DNA from 2 places in the Rhodococcus sp. NPDC004095 genome. Region 1 is predicted to be linked to the other one. Evidence: riboswitches for the same ligand, from Rfam matches in the RefSeq annotation. Region 1 holds a riboswitch; the other holds the start of a gene.
The links. Region 1 has a riboswitch for cyclic di-AMP ahead of ACWEPG_RS19385 (NlpC/P60 family protein). Riboswitches for the same ligand answer to the same signal wherever they lie in the genome.

Region 1 (7,192 bases):
TCCGTCACTCTCGTGCGCACCCAGGTCCTCGACGCGCTGCACTGCGCCCAGGAGAAGTCGCGGATGGCGGGACTGGCGCAGAGGGCGGGAGGCACGGCCGTGGGGTGGGACGCCCTTCAGCCTTCCGGTGGCACCGACTGACATCCGGTCGCAGGGCCCGTCGGGAAGCTGCGGAACCGCCACGGGTACGGAACCGTGCACTGACTAAGCTTCATCCGGATCACAGCGACGACGAAGAGGCGGTTGGAATGGGGACGTGGCCCGAGGTGCTCGGCGCTCTGACGGACGGACGGGATCTGGACGCGGCCACCGCCTCGTGGGCGATGAGCGAGATCATGTCGGACAACGCCACCTCCGCCCAGATCGCCGCGTTCGGTGTCGCTCTGAAGATGAAGGGGACGACCCCGTCCGAGGTGACCGGGATCGCCGACGCAATGCTCGCGCACGCGCGCACCCTCGACCTCGACATCGGCGACTCCGCCGCAGGCAACACCGACGCGGTCGACATCGTCGGCACCGGCGGCGACCGGCAGCACACCGTCAACATCTCGACGATGGCGTCGGTGGTGGTCGCGGCGGCAGGTGTGCGGGTGGTCAAGCACGGCAACCGGGCCGCGTCGTCCAAGAGCGGCGGCGCCGATGTCCTCGAGGCGCTCGGGGTGCGGATCAACCTGGACCCGGGCGCGGTCGCGCAGTGCGTGCGGGAGGTCGGGATCGGGTTCTGCTTCGCCCCGACGTTCCATCCCGCGTTCCGGTTCACGTCCGGGCCGCGCAAGGAGATCGGTATCCCGACCGTGTTCAACGTGCTCGGACCGCTGACCAACCCGGCCCGGCCCCGGGCGGGGCTGATCGGGTGCGCGTTCGCGGACCTGCAGCCGGTGATCGCCGACGTGCTCGCCGGTCGGGGCGTGTCCGCGCTGGTGGTTCGAGGCGACGACGGACTCGACGAGATCACCACGTCGACCACCAGCACCGTCTTCGTCGTCGACGGCGGGACGGTCCGCGAGGACCGGATCGATCCCACCGAACTCGGGGTGGAGCGGGTGCCCCTCGACGCCCTGCGCGGCGGGGACGCCGAGGCGAACGCGGTGATCGCGCGGGCGGTGCTCGCCGGTGAGCGCGGCGCCGTGCACGACGCCGTGGTGCTCAACGCCGGCGGCGCGATCGCCGCCTACTCCGGACTGGGCGGCGAGCTGAACGACGCACTGCGTGCCGGCATGCAGCGCGCGGTCGACGTCATCGACAACGGAGCCGCCGCGGCGCTGCTTGACCGCTGGGTCGCGGTGAGCGCGCGCCTGGCCGGCTGAGGCCGCCCACGACATAGCGGGAGGGATGACGGGGACCCTCGTCCGGCCGGACCGGGCGAGGGTCCCCGTCGTCGTTCACTCGCCGATGGAGAAGGCGGCTTCGACGTCGGCGCTCGCGTAGGAGCGGAACGCGATGTGAGTCGTGGTGCGCAGCACTCCGGCGACCTTGTTGATCGCGCCGGTGACGACGTCGGCGATCTGCTCGTGGTCACGGACCTTGACGATCGCGATCAGATCGACGTCGCCCGCGCACGAGTACACCTCGGAGACGCCGGCGATGTCGGCAACGGCCTGAGCGGTCTCGGGGATCCGGTTCGCCTCGGCATGGATGAGGACGATGGCGTTGATCATCTCGCTCCTTATTACAGGGGGTGGGCCTGATCAGACTAGGACCCAAATGCCGGGGACCCCGCCCCGCGGGCCAGCGCGCACCACTGCTGCCAGGCTCCCGCGCCGCGAGCGGGCTCCCCGTACCCGTGGCTGGTGCGGACGATCCGGATGCCGGGGGAGTCGAGCCAGCTCGCGATCAGCCCGACCTCACCGGCGGTGGCGCCGCGCAGAGGTGACGGTTCGGCCAGCACGGTCTCGGCCGACAGCGCCAGCGCGTCGACGACCGGCATCGGAGGCACCCCGCGCGGAGCCACCCCGGCAGAAGCGAGACGGCCCGCCCTGATTACCGCGAACTCCCACCCGCCGCCGTCGCGGGGCCGCGCCGCGATCAGTTCGTCGACCGCGGCGACCGCGGCCAGCCGCTGACCGCGGCGCAGTGCGATGCCCAGCGTGGCGGTGCGGTCACGCAGCCGGGCTGCGCTCTCGAACAGTTCTGCCGTCGCCAGCTCGCCGATCCGGGTGCGCAGTCGGTGCAGCGGGCCGTCGTCGGTACCGCGAATCAGGGCACGCACGACTTCGACGGCGGCGCCGTACTGCTCCGAATCCTGCGGGGTGTTCCCGGCGGGGCAGCCGCCGACCGCCTCGTCCGGACAGTCCGGGCCGTGGACCTGGTCGCGGCGAATCTTCTTGGTGCAGCTGCGAAGTCGACAGGACTCGGTGATGGTCGCGGCGACCTCGGTCGCGTCGGTGCGACTGGTGAACGGGCCGAGGGCGTCGACGCCGGCGCGGCGGGTGATCGACAGCCGGGGGAACGGTTCGTCGGTCAGGGTGATCCACCACGCGCGCTTGGGGAACTTCGAGCGCCGGTTGTACGGGGGTGCGTGCGCGGCGAGCAGTCGCAGTTCGCGCACCCCGGCCTCGAGTCCGTGTGCACACTCGACGTGGTCCACCCGGGTGGCGAGCGCCACCATCTCCTTCATTCGGGCGCGGGTCTCGGACCCGGTGAAGTAGCCGCGGACCCGACGCTGCAGATTGACCGCCGTGCCGACGTAGAGGACCTCGTCCGACGGGCCGCGGAACAGGTAGACGCCCGGGGTCCGGGGCAGGTGCGCGGCCAGGCCCCGTTTGCCGCGTTGGGCCGCCGAGACGTTGGGCAGGTAGTCGACCAGCTCCGGATAGCTGTGCACCCCGAGATTGCCGACCCGTTCGATCAGGGCGTGCAGAACGTCGACGGTGGCGCGGGCGTCGTCCAGCGCACGGTGCGTGGGCCGGGTGCTGACCTGGAACAGGTCCGCCAGGGCGGACAGCTTCACCGACGGCGCCTCCTCCCTGGACAGCACCCGGCGGGCGAGCTTGACCGTGCACAGCACCTGGAACGGCGGCCAGGCGAGGTCGTGTCGCGACACCGCGGCCCTCAGGAATCCGATGTCGAACGGGGCGTTGTGGGCGACCAGGACGGCGCCGCGGGCGAACTCGAGGAAACTGGGCAGTACCTGTTCGATCCGTGGTGCGTCGACGAGCATCGCCGTGGTGATTCCGGTGAGCTGCGCGATGAAAGGAGGAATGGTGCGGCCCGGGTCGACGAGTGTGCCGAGTTCGCCGATCACCTCGCCGCCCCGGACCTTCACCGCGCCGATCTCGGTGATGGCGTCGTCGCCGGAGTTGCTGCCGGTGGTCTCGAGGTCGACGACGACGAACGTGGTGTCCCGCAGCGGGGTGTCCAGCTCGTCGAACGTCAGCTGGCGTGCGGTGGCGTCGCGGGAACTCACGGGGCACAGGCTAGGCGGGGGTGCCGACAGCCCCGGCCGGCCTGTCCCCACCAACCTGTCGGAGCGACTCGCTAGCTTCCGTCGGAGAGGCCGGATGACACGCCGGTTCGGCGCGAGTGAGACGAGGGTCACAATGATCGTGGATTGCAGCCGGTGTGCGGTTCGGGACATCGCCTGTGGCGACTGTGTGGTGACCGTGCTCCTCGGCTACCCGGCGCCCGAGGACTCGACGCAGACCGCGCGGTCCGGTGTGGTGGCCCGCATGAGTATTGAGCAGGATGAACGAGCGGCGATGGCGGCGCTCGCCGACGCGGGGCTGGTGCCCCGACTGCGCTTGGTGTCCGCCGTCGATCCGGCACAGACCAGTCGGTCGTTATCGCTTCGTGATCCGGGCGTTGCCTGACGGTCGTCCAGTGTCGAAATTGCCCGATTTGACCGGTTGTCGGTCTCGTTCGGGTCGACATTGCCGGGTGCGCTTCGTAATCTCGTTGAGACCTTGCGGAGTCTTGCAGCGCCACACCGGCGCAGCATCGCGAGGTACCGCCTAAACGATGTCCCGCAAGGGAATCGTGCCGGGAACCCACGTTTCCACTGGGGTGAATCCCGTCGGAGCGCACACCGCGTGCCGTCGGGTAGGGCTGATCTTCCCAGCCCGAACCCGTCAGCTAACTCGGTCGGCGGAGGAATGGAAGAAAGGCACCTCCTTTCGTGGCAACACTGAGCTCCAAGGCACGGCGCGTCGCCGTCGCCGGCATCTTCACCGTCGGCGCGATCACGGCCACCGCGGCGCCCGCACTGGCCGAGCCCGTCACGGTCCCCGGCGTCGGCACCTTCGACATCCCGGGCGTTCCGGCGCAGACCATCGAGATCCCCGGCCTCCCGCAGCTCCCGGCGGCGCCCGGCGCCCCGGCCCTCGTTCCCGCTCCGGTCCTCACCGCAGGCCAGAAGGCCGTCGAGGCCGCTGCCAGCAAGATCGGCGCCCCCTACGTCTGGGGTGCAGCCGGACCGGACGCCTTCGACTGCTCAGGCCTCGTGCAGTGGGCCTTCAAGCAGGCCGGTCTGAACCTGCCCCGCACGAGCTACGACCAGGCTGCGGCCGGCACCCCGGTGTCGACCGGCAACCTGCAGCCCGGTGACGTGGTGTCCTTCTACGGCGGCTCGCACTCGGGCATCTACGCCGGCAACGGCGAGGTCATCCACGCCGCCACCTCCGGTACTCCGGTCAAGCGCGCCCCGATCTCCTCGATGCCGATGGACGGCGCACGCCGCTACTGACATCCCGCACGCCGTGGCCGGGGAAGGGCCACGGCGTGCGTGTGGCACTTGCCACTCCGACGGGCTCGTCGATCCAGCACGGATCGCCGGGCCCGTCGCCGTTTGCGCAGGACGGCGCCCGCGCGAGGCAATGTCACGATTTGGCCGGGGTGGACACCGTCGTATGCCGTTCCGTAACCTTGCCGAGACCTTTCCGCGAGTAAGAACAGGAGCACCCGGTTCGTGGCGTCACTGAGGAAGCGATCCACCGCACTCGCAACCGGTGTCCTGTCCGTCGCTCTCGTCGCCGTCGGCATCGGCCCGGCGGCAGCCGATCCCGCCATCGACAACCCGACCGCGGCGCTCGAGCGTCTGTCCGATCTCTCGCGCAAATCCGAGCAGGCCACCGAGGCGATGCACAACGCGCAGATCGACCTCGACTCCAAGCTCTCCGTCCAGCGGGATGCGGAGCTCAGGCACGAGCAGGATCAGCGCCGCCTGGACGAGGCGCGCGCGACGATGGCCCAGTTCCAGCCGGCCGTGGACCGGTTGACGATCGCCAACTACCAGGGCGGACGGGTCAACCGTCTGTTCGCGGTGATGGTCTCCGACTCGCCGCAGCAGTTGCTCGACCAGATGTCCACGCTCAGCGTGCTCTCCACCGACACCGCCGCCCAGGTTCGCAAGTTCAAGGAGGCCGGTGACGAGGCCGTCGCGGCCGAGGAGGCCTCGCGGCGATCCGCCGACGACGCGCGGACGGCGACCGAGCACGCCCGCTCGATCAGCGACGACCTGCAGCGCACCCAGAGCGACCTGCAGGAGCAGATCGGGCAGGTCACCCAGGCGTTTGCGGCCTTGACGAGCGCCGAGAAGGCAACGCTCGCCGGTTCCGCCTTCCCTCCCGGATACGATCCCGCGATCGTGCTCAAGGGCCTGGTCCCGGGTGCCAACTCGAGCGCACTGCAGGCGGCCCTGACCCAGGTCGGCAAGCCCTACGTCTGGGGCGCGACGGGGCCGGACGGCTACGACTGTTCCGGCCTGATGGTGTGGGCCTACAAGCAGATCGGCAAGTCGCTGCCCAGGTCGAGCCAGGCCCAGGCCGCAGGCGGCACCCCGGTTCGCAAGCAGGACCTGCAGCCCGGCGACCTGGTGCTGTACTACTCCGACGCCTCGCACGTGGGCATGTACGCCGGCAACGGCAACATCGTGCACGCGTCCACGTTCGGCGTCCCGGTGAAGGTGGCACCGCTCGACGCCTACCCGTTCTACGGCGCCCGCCGGTACTGACCATCGAACAGGGGGATGCGCCGCGGTCGCCGCGTCGCCGGATCCGGACCTGGGAGGCGCTCGCGTTCTCCGGCCTGCTGATCGTCGTCGCGGGCGCCGCGGGCCTGGTGCTGCACCAGAATTCCGCCGAACCCGGCTCTGGGGCACCGTCCACCGCCGCGGTCAGCCCGTTCGAACAGGCTCGGCGCGCCGGCGTCCAGGACCTGCTCGACCGATGGGCCGGAGCGACTCGCGCCGGCGACGCGTCGGCACTGGCGGAGCTGTTCGACCCCGGAGCGATGCCGGAGTTCCTCGCCGCCGAGGTGCGGCGGATGGGCAACCTGGCGGCGGTGCCACTCGCGGACTGGGGCTACGAGATCGGCGGCGGCCCGGAAACGCCGGTGCCGAGCGACCTGGCCGAACAGTTGCAGGCCACCGACGTCTGGGCTCCGCAGGTCTATCTGCGCTACGCGATCGAGGGTGCGGACCTCGGCCCGACGCGCAAACCGGTCTCGCTGGTGGTGGCGCGGCGCGGGGACACGTGGAAACTGGTCTCCGATCGACCGTTGCCCGAGTACGACCGGCGAACCTGGCGTGGCCCCTGGGATTTCGGTCCGGTGGTGGCCCGGTCGGTGACCACCGGCGGGGCCACCTCCGTGGTGCTCGGTCACCCGTGGCAGCAGGACCGGGTGGACGCGGTCGCGGCCGAACTCGTCACCGCCGTACCCGCCGTCGGTGACGTGTGGGGTACCGACTGGTCGCGGCGGGCGGTCGTGGTCGTCACCGCCGATCAGGACGAGTTCGCCGAGCAGGTCGGCGCCGCGCACAGCGGTTCCGACATCGCCGCGGTTGCGGTCTCCGACGCCGTGACCCCGGACTCGGACGTCGTGACCGGGCAGCGAATCGTCTTCAGCCCCACCGCGGGTGAACGTCTCACCGAGAGCACGCGCCGGTCGGTGCTCCGTCACGAACTCACACACGTCGCCACCCGCGCCGAGACGCGGGACGGATCCCCGATGTGGGTGCTCGAGGGCTTCGCCGACTACGTCGGCCACCGGGTCCCCAACAGTGACACCGGCGGCGGTGTCGACGTCCGCACCGCCGCGCCGACGGTGTCGGCGGCCGTCGCGGTGCACGGACCGCCGGTGAGGCTGCCTTCCGACGCCGACTTCGCCGCCGGGGGCGAACGGGCGCTGGCCGCCTACGAGTCGGCGTGGACGGTCGCGGCATTCGTCGCGGACCGGTTCGGGGAGGACCGGCTGCGGG
Region 2 (7,192 bases), on a different contig from region 1:
GAATGCGACGCGAACAGGGCGTGCAGTTCGGCGGCGGTCCGCCCGGCGTCGAGGGCGCGCCGCACACTGGCCTCCCCGACCCGGTACACCGTCGCCGCGCCCGCCGACTCGACGTCGGCGACCAGCGTGATCTGCGCGAGCAGATCCGGCACCAGCGGCCCCGGCGCGATCACCGTCAGGTCCGCCTGAACCAGCACGTGGTCGATAGGTTTCGGCAGCGCCGCGACCATTTCGGCGAGCACCGACTCCGGAGGGCCGCCGTGCAGCAGGCTGCGGCCCGGTGACGACAGGGCCCCGCGGCCGATCAGCCCGACCGCGGTCGCCTCCCGCAGGGTGTGCTCGATCGCGGACACCCCGAGCCGGCCGGCCCAGCGGGGCCGGCGCCACGCCACGACCGCCGCCACCGCCGCGGCGCTCGCACCCACCCCGGTGCCGAGTTCGGCGACGACGTCGAGCACGAACCGGCGATCCCGCGGGGCGCCGGACGCCCGCACCTCGTCGGAGAGGGCGGCGATCGGCTTGTCGTGTGGGTCGCGCAGCCCCACCGTCCACGGTCGGCGCGGCAGGTCCAGCCACACCTGCGCGAGCAGATGCCATCGATGCCCCGGGGTGCCCTCGAGCCACGCGTCCGCGGCCGTGGTGGGCGCCCAGTACTCGTCGCCGGTGTCGGCCGCGGGCAGCGGGTCGGGGACACCTGCGGCGATCAGTCCGGCGGCGGACAGCAGTTCGACGAGCAGGCTCACCCTGACCTCGTCGATCCCGACGACCTTGGCCAGCCGCCGCGCCTCGCGCACCCCGAGACCCCCGGCCTTGAGGGTCGGTGCGGGATGGTCACCGAGCGCGCCGAGCAGTTCCTCACAGTGCCGGATCAGTTCCAGCGCCTCGCCGGCGGCGGCCGCGTTCACCTCGGCGACCTTGTGCTTGGTCCCGCGCACCGCGGGCGGGGCCAGCACGGACGGGTCGGTGACGGTCTCGCCGCGCAGCACCTGGCCCACCTGCTGGGGCAGTTCGACCGTCTGCTCGTCGAGCCAGGTCAGCAGGCCCGATGCCAGGAGCCGCTGCACCGGCCGATCCGGCGAGGTGCCGGGGGCCGCGTCGCGGGTCCGGCCGATCGGTGAGCTGGTGGCGAGGGTGTCGAGCAACCGTCGTTCGTCCTCGGTGAGCCCCGCCACCGCCGCGGCGATCTGATCCGCGGTCAGCGTGGTGGTGGCCGGGTCGATCCGCCAGGTGACCGCATCGCGCGCCGCCGGTGTCACCCGCAGCACCTTGGTGCCCCACACCAGCGCCCGGTCGCGCAGCACCGTCAGCGCCCGATCCACGGCCCGGGCCGGTGCCCGGCCCGCGACCGCGTCGGCGAGCTGGTCGCGCCGCACCCCGGACTCGGCGGCGCCGTCCCGGGCGAGCAAGCCGATCAACGTGAGTTCGAGCACGCTGAGGTCGTCCGCCACCCGCAACACCGACGCCCGCTGCTCGGCGCGGGACGCCAGCACCGACAGGTTCGCAGGCGGGGGGACCGCCAGGTCCGGGCGCAGTCGCAGCAATTCCGCCAGCTCGCGGTCGCTCCGCGTGCTGAGCCAGGTCGCCAGGCTGTCGGTCACGGCGGCGGGATCGGTTTCGGTCATCGATTGTCAGATTAGTGACCTGGGCTGTACCGGATGCCGACTCGGTGTCAAAATGGCCTCGTGGCTAACAATTCGAGCAAGCGTTACGTTGATCCAGGCTGGCCGGAGCACGTCAAGGAAGGTGACCACGCGGTCACCGAGCTCTCGTCGACTCGTTCCGGAGGGTTGTCCCCGTTCGGTGAGGAGACCGAGTTCCCGCGGCCGCTGTCCGAGCTGCCCTACACCCATCCCGTCACCGTCATCAACCGCTGACCGGACCGAACGGCAGAAGGGCCCCGCACCGAAACGGTGCGGGGCCCTTCTCACGTTCTGGGTGGCTCAGCGCGGAGCGACGGACTTGAGGAAGTCGATGACCTGCGGGTTGAGCTTGGCCTGCTCGTACAGGTTCTCGATCTGCGGGTCGACGGCGATGCCGCGGGCCTTGACGGCCTGGATGGTGCTGTCGAGCGAATCGAACACGTCGACGGTGCCGTCGGTGGTCGGGATGCTGGTGACGGCCGGGGCCGGCGCCGGCGCGGGGGTCTCGGCCGGGGCGGCCGGTGCGCTGCGCTGGGTCGGGGCGCTGGTGAGGCCGAGGCTGGAGGAGCAGGACGGCCAGGCGCCCCAGCCCTGCGAGGCGAGGACCTTCTCGGCGACCGCGATCTGCTGCTCGCGGGTGGCCTGGTTGGCGGTGGCCGCGTACTGGCCGCCGCCGTGGGCGGTCCAGGTGCTGGGGGAGAACTGCAGGCCGCCCTGGTAGCCGTTGCCGGTGTTGATGGACCAGTTGCCGCCGGCCTCGCACTGGGCCAGGCGGTCCCAGTCGGAGTCCGGGGCGGCACCTGCGGGGGCCGCGAAGGCCGCACCCGCCGCGCCGAACACCGCGGTGGTGACGACGACCTTGGCGGCGGTCTTGCGCGTGTTCGTGGGCTTGCGATGGCGTCCAGCGCTCATGGAGGTTTTCCTCTCCGCACGCGCCTGCGAGGTCAGCTGTCGGGTTCGGGCTGAGAGGTCGCCCGGCCGTGATCGCTCCGTGATCGGCGCGAAAAACGGCTTCACCCCAAGGAAGGCCGGTTGCTCGCCTCCCGGTGTCCACTGGGGACGTGGGTCCCCCGTCCTTGTCCCTGGTTTCCTCTGGGGAATCCGTTCCGCGGGACAAGGTTTGGCGCGGCGGTCCGGACTGGCCGGAACACCGACCGCTGACGACCGTACGTGGCCGATCGCGGTGAGTCACCTCCTACGAAATCGGCGTGTTTCTCGGCGTTTCGCCAGGAGAGGCGGGCGTTTTCGCAGGTCAGCTGGCCGCTGCGTGGTCGAGACCGGTCCGTGACTCAACCGTTATGTGAGGCAGATCACAAGACTTCTCGGGGGTGTCCTGGGGCTTCGAGCGGCCGCGACCCCGCGGCGCGATCAACGTCGCCGCCGCAATCACCACGAACAGCAACGGATACACCGCCGCGAAGAGCGGGACGAGGGCCGCAGGCGCCGGGATCATGAACAGCCCGATCGCGTACACGTCGTCCGGGAACCGGTGCGCCCAGCACAGCAGCGGCACCGCCAGCGCGACAGGAAGCAGCCAAGGCGTCGCCCGTCCGGCCCGCAGCGCCCGATCCAGCGCCAGGATCAGCAACGGCACGAACCACACCCAGTGGTGGCCCCACGAGAACGGGGAGACGGCGCACGAGGTGAGACCGCACAGTGTGGTGGCGAGGAGGGTCTGCCCGCGTCGGTGCGCGAGTCGCGCCGAGGCCAGCCCGAGCGCGGCGAGCGCGATCGCGACGCCCAGCCACAGCAGCCGCGGCGGCTCGTCGAGGTTCAGCCACCGTGCCAGGACACCCGACGCGGATTGGTTCGCCGGCCACGCCGTCTCGCCGATCCGGGTCGAATGCCAGATCACGCCGGTCCAGTACGCCCTGGAGTCGGAGAAGATCACCGCGAAGCCGAGGGCGACGGTGGCCGCGAAACCCGCGACCGCCGTCGCGGCCGCCCGCCACTGCCGGGTGAGCAGCAGATGGATGACGAACAGCGCCGGGGTCAACTTGATGCCCGCCGCGACGCCCACCCCGAATCCCCGCAACCTGCTGCCCTCGGCGCGACCGAGATCCCACAGGATCAGCAGCATGAGCAGCAGGTTCACCTGGCCGAGCCAGATCGTGGTCCGTACCGGCTCGAGCCAGCTGAGGATCACCGTCAGCAATCCGGTGGTGACATACAGCGTGCGGTCGGTGCGGTAGCCGAGCAGACGCCAGCACAGCAGCACGACCAGGTACAGCGCGGTGAAGTTCGTCAGGTGGCCGAGCAGGGTCGTCATCTCCGGCGTGAACAGACCCAGCGGGGCGAACAGCACCGCGGAGAACGGGGGATACGTCCACCACATTCCGCCGTGCAGTGCGTGGTCGTAGAGGCCGGCGCCGGTCAGGACGGTGGCACCACCGCTGCGGTAGACGAGCAGGTCCAGGCCATTGCGGAAGAAGCCCCACAGTGGGTGGCCGAGCGGGACGACCCGGTCGTGGGCGGCGAGGGCGGCGGCGGCGAGCACCGCGAGGGTGCCGAGGAACAGGGGATGTGTGGGGAGCGACCGCCCCGCATCCGGGTCGGTGCGGGGCGGTCGGCTCATGCGGGGCTACCGGGTTGATACGAGCGGACGGAGCCGACGTCCACGATGTCCTTGCCGAGTGGCATCAGTGAGATCGGGACCATCTTCAGGTTCGCGACGGCGAGCGGGATGCCGATGATGGTGATCGCCATCGCGACGGCGCTCAGGACGTGACCGATCGCGAGCCAGATGCCGCAGAGAACCAGCCAGATCACGTTCCCGATCAGGGACCCGACGCCGGAGGTCGGTTTCTCGACGACGGTCTTGCCGAACGGCCACAGCGCGTAGACGCCGATCCGGAACGAGGCGATGCCGAACGGAATCGTGATGATCAGGATGCAGCACAGGACGCCGGCGACGAAGTAGCCGAGCGCGAGCCACAGCCCGCCGAAGACCAGCCAGATGATGTTCAGGAGGATCCTCATGTCTTGTCCTCTCCACGTACACGCCGGCCTGCCATCAGTGCGGAGATGATTCCGAACAGGAAGCCGAGCGGACAGAGCAGCGCCAGCAGGTACAGCGCGAGGCCGGGGGTGTGGCCGGTCGCCGCGACGACGAAGATCGCGATGATCGCGACCAGGCCAAGGAAGAACAGCGCGATGGCGGCGCGGAACAGGATGCCGCCGCCGGAGGCGGGGGTGCCGTTGGTGGATTCGGTGCCGGGGGTCTGTGGTGCCACACCCCCACGTTATCCCCGTCAAACCCATGTGCCCGGGAGGGGCGCGCGGAGGTAGACTGCCGACCATCGCGTCCCACACACGGTGGGGCGCGTTCGTTTATATGGTCGTTTTACGTGGATGAGCAGGTGACGCGGTGCCTACCGGCAAGGTGAAGTGGTACGACGTTGAAAAGGGCTTCGGCTTCCTCTCCCAGGACGAGGGAGAGGACGTCTACGTCCGGTCGTCGGCGTTGCCCGAGGGGGTCGAGGGCCTCAAGGCCGGCCAGCGGGTGGAGTTCGGCATGGCCGCCGGCCGTCGCGGTCCCCAGGCGCTGAGCCTGAAGGTGCTCGACCCGGCGCCGAACCTGCGCCAGACCGGTCGCCGCGACGACGCCGCTCGCAAGCACACCCCCGACGAGCTGCACGGCATGGTCGAGGACATGATCACCCTGCTCGAGGCGAAGGTGCAGCCGGATCTGCGCAAGGGCCGGTACCCGGACCGCAAGACCGCGCAGCGCATCTCCGAGGTGGTCCGCGCCGTCGCCCGGGAACTCGACAGCTGAGTTCGTCCGACTGAACGCGCGGAGCCCCCGGTCACCTGGACCGGGGGCTCCGCTGCTGTTCGGGCCTCTTACTGGACGGCTGCCGGTTCGGGCAGGTCCGGCAGGGTCTGGATCGCCCACACCGGGGCGAAGTCGCGCGACGACGGCTGCTGGATGATCACGCCGAGCAGCTGCTCGTTCTCACGCGTGGGGATCGTCACCGAGTACTTCTCGCCCGCGGTGTAGTCGCGGTATCCCTCGAACACCTCGCCCGTGCGGGGATCGCCGAACTGGACGTTCAGTCGCCAGTCGCCCTCGGCGATGTCCTTCGGCAACGACAGCTGCAGCGACGAGCCGGCAGGCACCGGAAGGTTGGCGACAGCGAGGTCGGCGCAGCGCATGTTCGCGTCGCAGATCCCGGCGTCGACGTCGACGGTCCGGCCGTGTGCGTACGCGGTCACTGTGGGCAGCTGCTCGGGTGCGTCGCGGACGAGCATCGTGACGACCGCGGCGAGCCCGCCGGCAGCCACCAGCGCCACCACGACCACCGCTGCGAGGATCTTCTTCGTCCGGGCTTGCAAGGTCATCGGTTTCCTTGTTCTCGTTCGTACCCGCCCGGTGTGGCGGGTTCGGTGTCAGTCGGCCCGGGAGCCGGGACCGACGGGTGCTTCCTGGTTCACGTGTTCGGGGCGTTTGCCGCCGAGCCCCGGCAGCAACGTGCGGCCACGGTACGTGAGGAACGTCTGGACCAATCCGAGGACCAGCACCACCGACACGACGGTGAAGCCGATCCAGTACTCGGTGGGCAGCAGCACGCCGAGCGCGCCACCGATGACCCAGCTCAGCTGTAGCACCGTCTCCGAGCGGCCGAATCCGGAGGCGATGGACTCCTCGGGCAGGTCCTGCTGCAACGAGGCGTCGAGGGAGACCTTCGCCAGTGCGCTCGCCGCGGACGCGACGAGCGCGGCCAGGGCCGCGGTGAGCAGGCTGTCGGTGAAGGCCACGAGGATCGCCACCACCGTCACGGCCGCGGTGCACCGCAGCACGACGAGCGCGGGCCGGCCGAGCTTGAGCCGGGCGCCGGTCGCATTGCCGGCGAAGTTGCCGATGCCGGCCGCGGCGCCGACGAGGCCGAGCATCGCGGCCTGCATCCATGGTTCGTGTTCGGTGCGGGACTTTGCGACGAACGCGATGTACAGGGTAAGGAAGCCGGTGAGCACGCGGATGGTCCCGTTGCCCCAGAGTCCGGTGATCGTGGCGCGGCCGAGCGGTTGGCGCCGCTTGTCCGGGGCGATCGTCTCCTTCTGCTCGCGGGTGATCACCTCGGTGACGGCGTCGTCGCCGTGGTAGGCGAGGGTCGCCGGGACCTCGCCCTCGGTGACCTCCACCCACGCCGGGATGCGCATGCTCAGGTAGGCGCCGAGGACAGTGATCGCGGCGGTGAACCACAGCACGCCGGTCGAGTGGAAGGCGAACGCGATCGCGCCCGCGATGCCGCCGGCGACGATGGTGCCGCCGATCAGGCCGAACACCGTCAGCCGCGAGTTGGTGCGCACCAGGTCGATGTCCGGGGGCAGCACGCGTGGGGTGACGGCGCTCTTGAGCACCGAGAAGGACTTGCTGAGCACCATCATCCCCAGTGCACAGGGGTACAGCGCCCAACTGTCGAAGTTGAACACCAGCAGCACCGCGAGCACGGTGCGCAGCGCGAACGAGGAGGCCAGCGCGATGCGGCGACCTCGCTGCAGTCGATCCAGGGCCGGGCCGATCAGCGGGGCGATCACCGCGAACGGCGCGA

Region 2: it holds a riboswitch for cyclic di-AMP, as region 1 does, so the genes downstream of both, ACWEPG_RS08430 (transglycosylase family protein) here and ACWEPG_RS19385 (NlpC/P60 family protein) in region 1, are expected to answer to the same signal.

The regions. Positions count from the first base shown of each region.
Region 1 is NZ_JBSGGS010000009.1:292,475-299,666, reverse strand. It holds gene ACWEPG_RS19410 (hypothetical protein) at 1-141, shown strand, start outside; gene trpD (anthranilate phosphoribosyltransferase) at 249-1,307, shown strand; gene ACWEPG_RS19400 (Lrp/AsnC family transcriptional regulator) at 1,383-1,658, opposite strand; gene ACWEPG_RS19395 (DEDD exonuclease domain-containing protein) at 1,694-3,406, opposite strand; gene ACWEPG_RS19390 (hypothetical protein) at 3,540-3,809, shown strand; cyclic di-AMP (ydaO/yuaA leader) riboswitch at 3,938-4,102, shown strand; gene ACWEPG_RS19385 (NlpC/P60 family protein) at 4,115-4,681, shown strand; gene ACWEPG_RS19380 (NlpC/P60 family protein) at 4,904-5,947, shown strand; gene ACWEPG_RS19375 (hypothetical protein) at 6,022-7,192, shown strand, end outside.
Region 2 is NZ_JBSGGS010000003.1:492,254-499,445, reverse strand. It holds gene ACWEPG_RS08440 (helicase-associated domain-containing protein) at 1-1,622, opposite strand, end outside; gene ACWEPG_RS08435 (hypothetical protein) at 1,683-1,874, shown strand; gene ACWEPG_RS08430 (transglycosylase family protein) at 1,941-2,552, opposite strand; cyclic di-AMP (ydaO/yuaA leader) riboswitch at 2,558-2,761, opposite strand; gene ACWEPG_RS08425 (glycosyltransferase 87 family protein) at 2,893-4,215, opposite strand; gene ACWEPG_RS08420 (YccF domain-containing protein) at 4,212-4,619, opposite strand; gene ACWEPG_RS08415 (hypothetical protein) at 4,616-4,873, opposite strand; gene ACWEPG_RS08410 (cold-shock protein) at 5,008-5,415, shown strand; gene ACWEPG_RS08405 (DUF2771 family protein) at 5,484-5,981, opposite strand; gene ACWEPG_RS08400 (MFS transporter) at 6,030-7,192, opposite strand, start outside.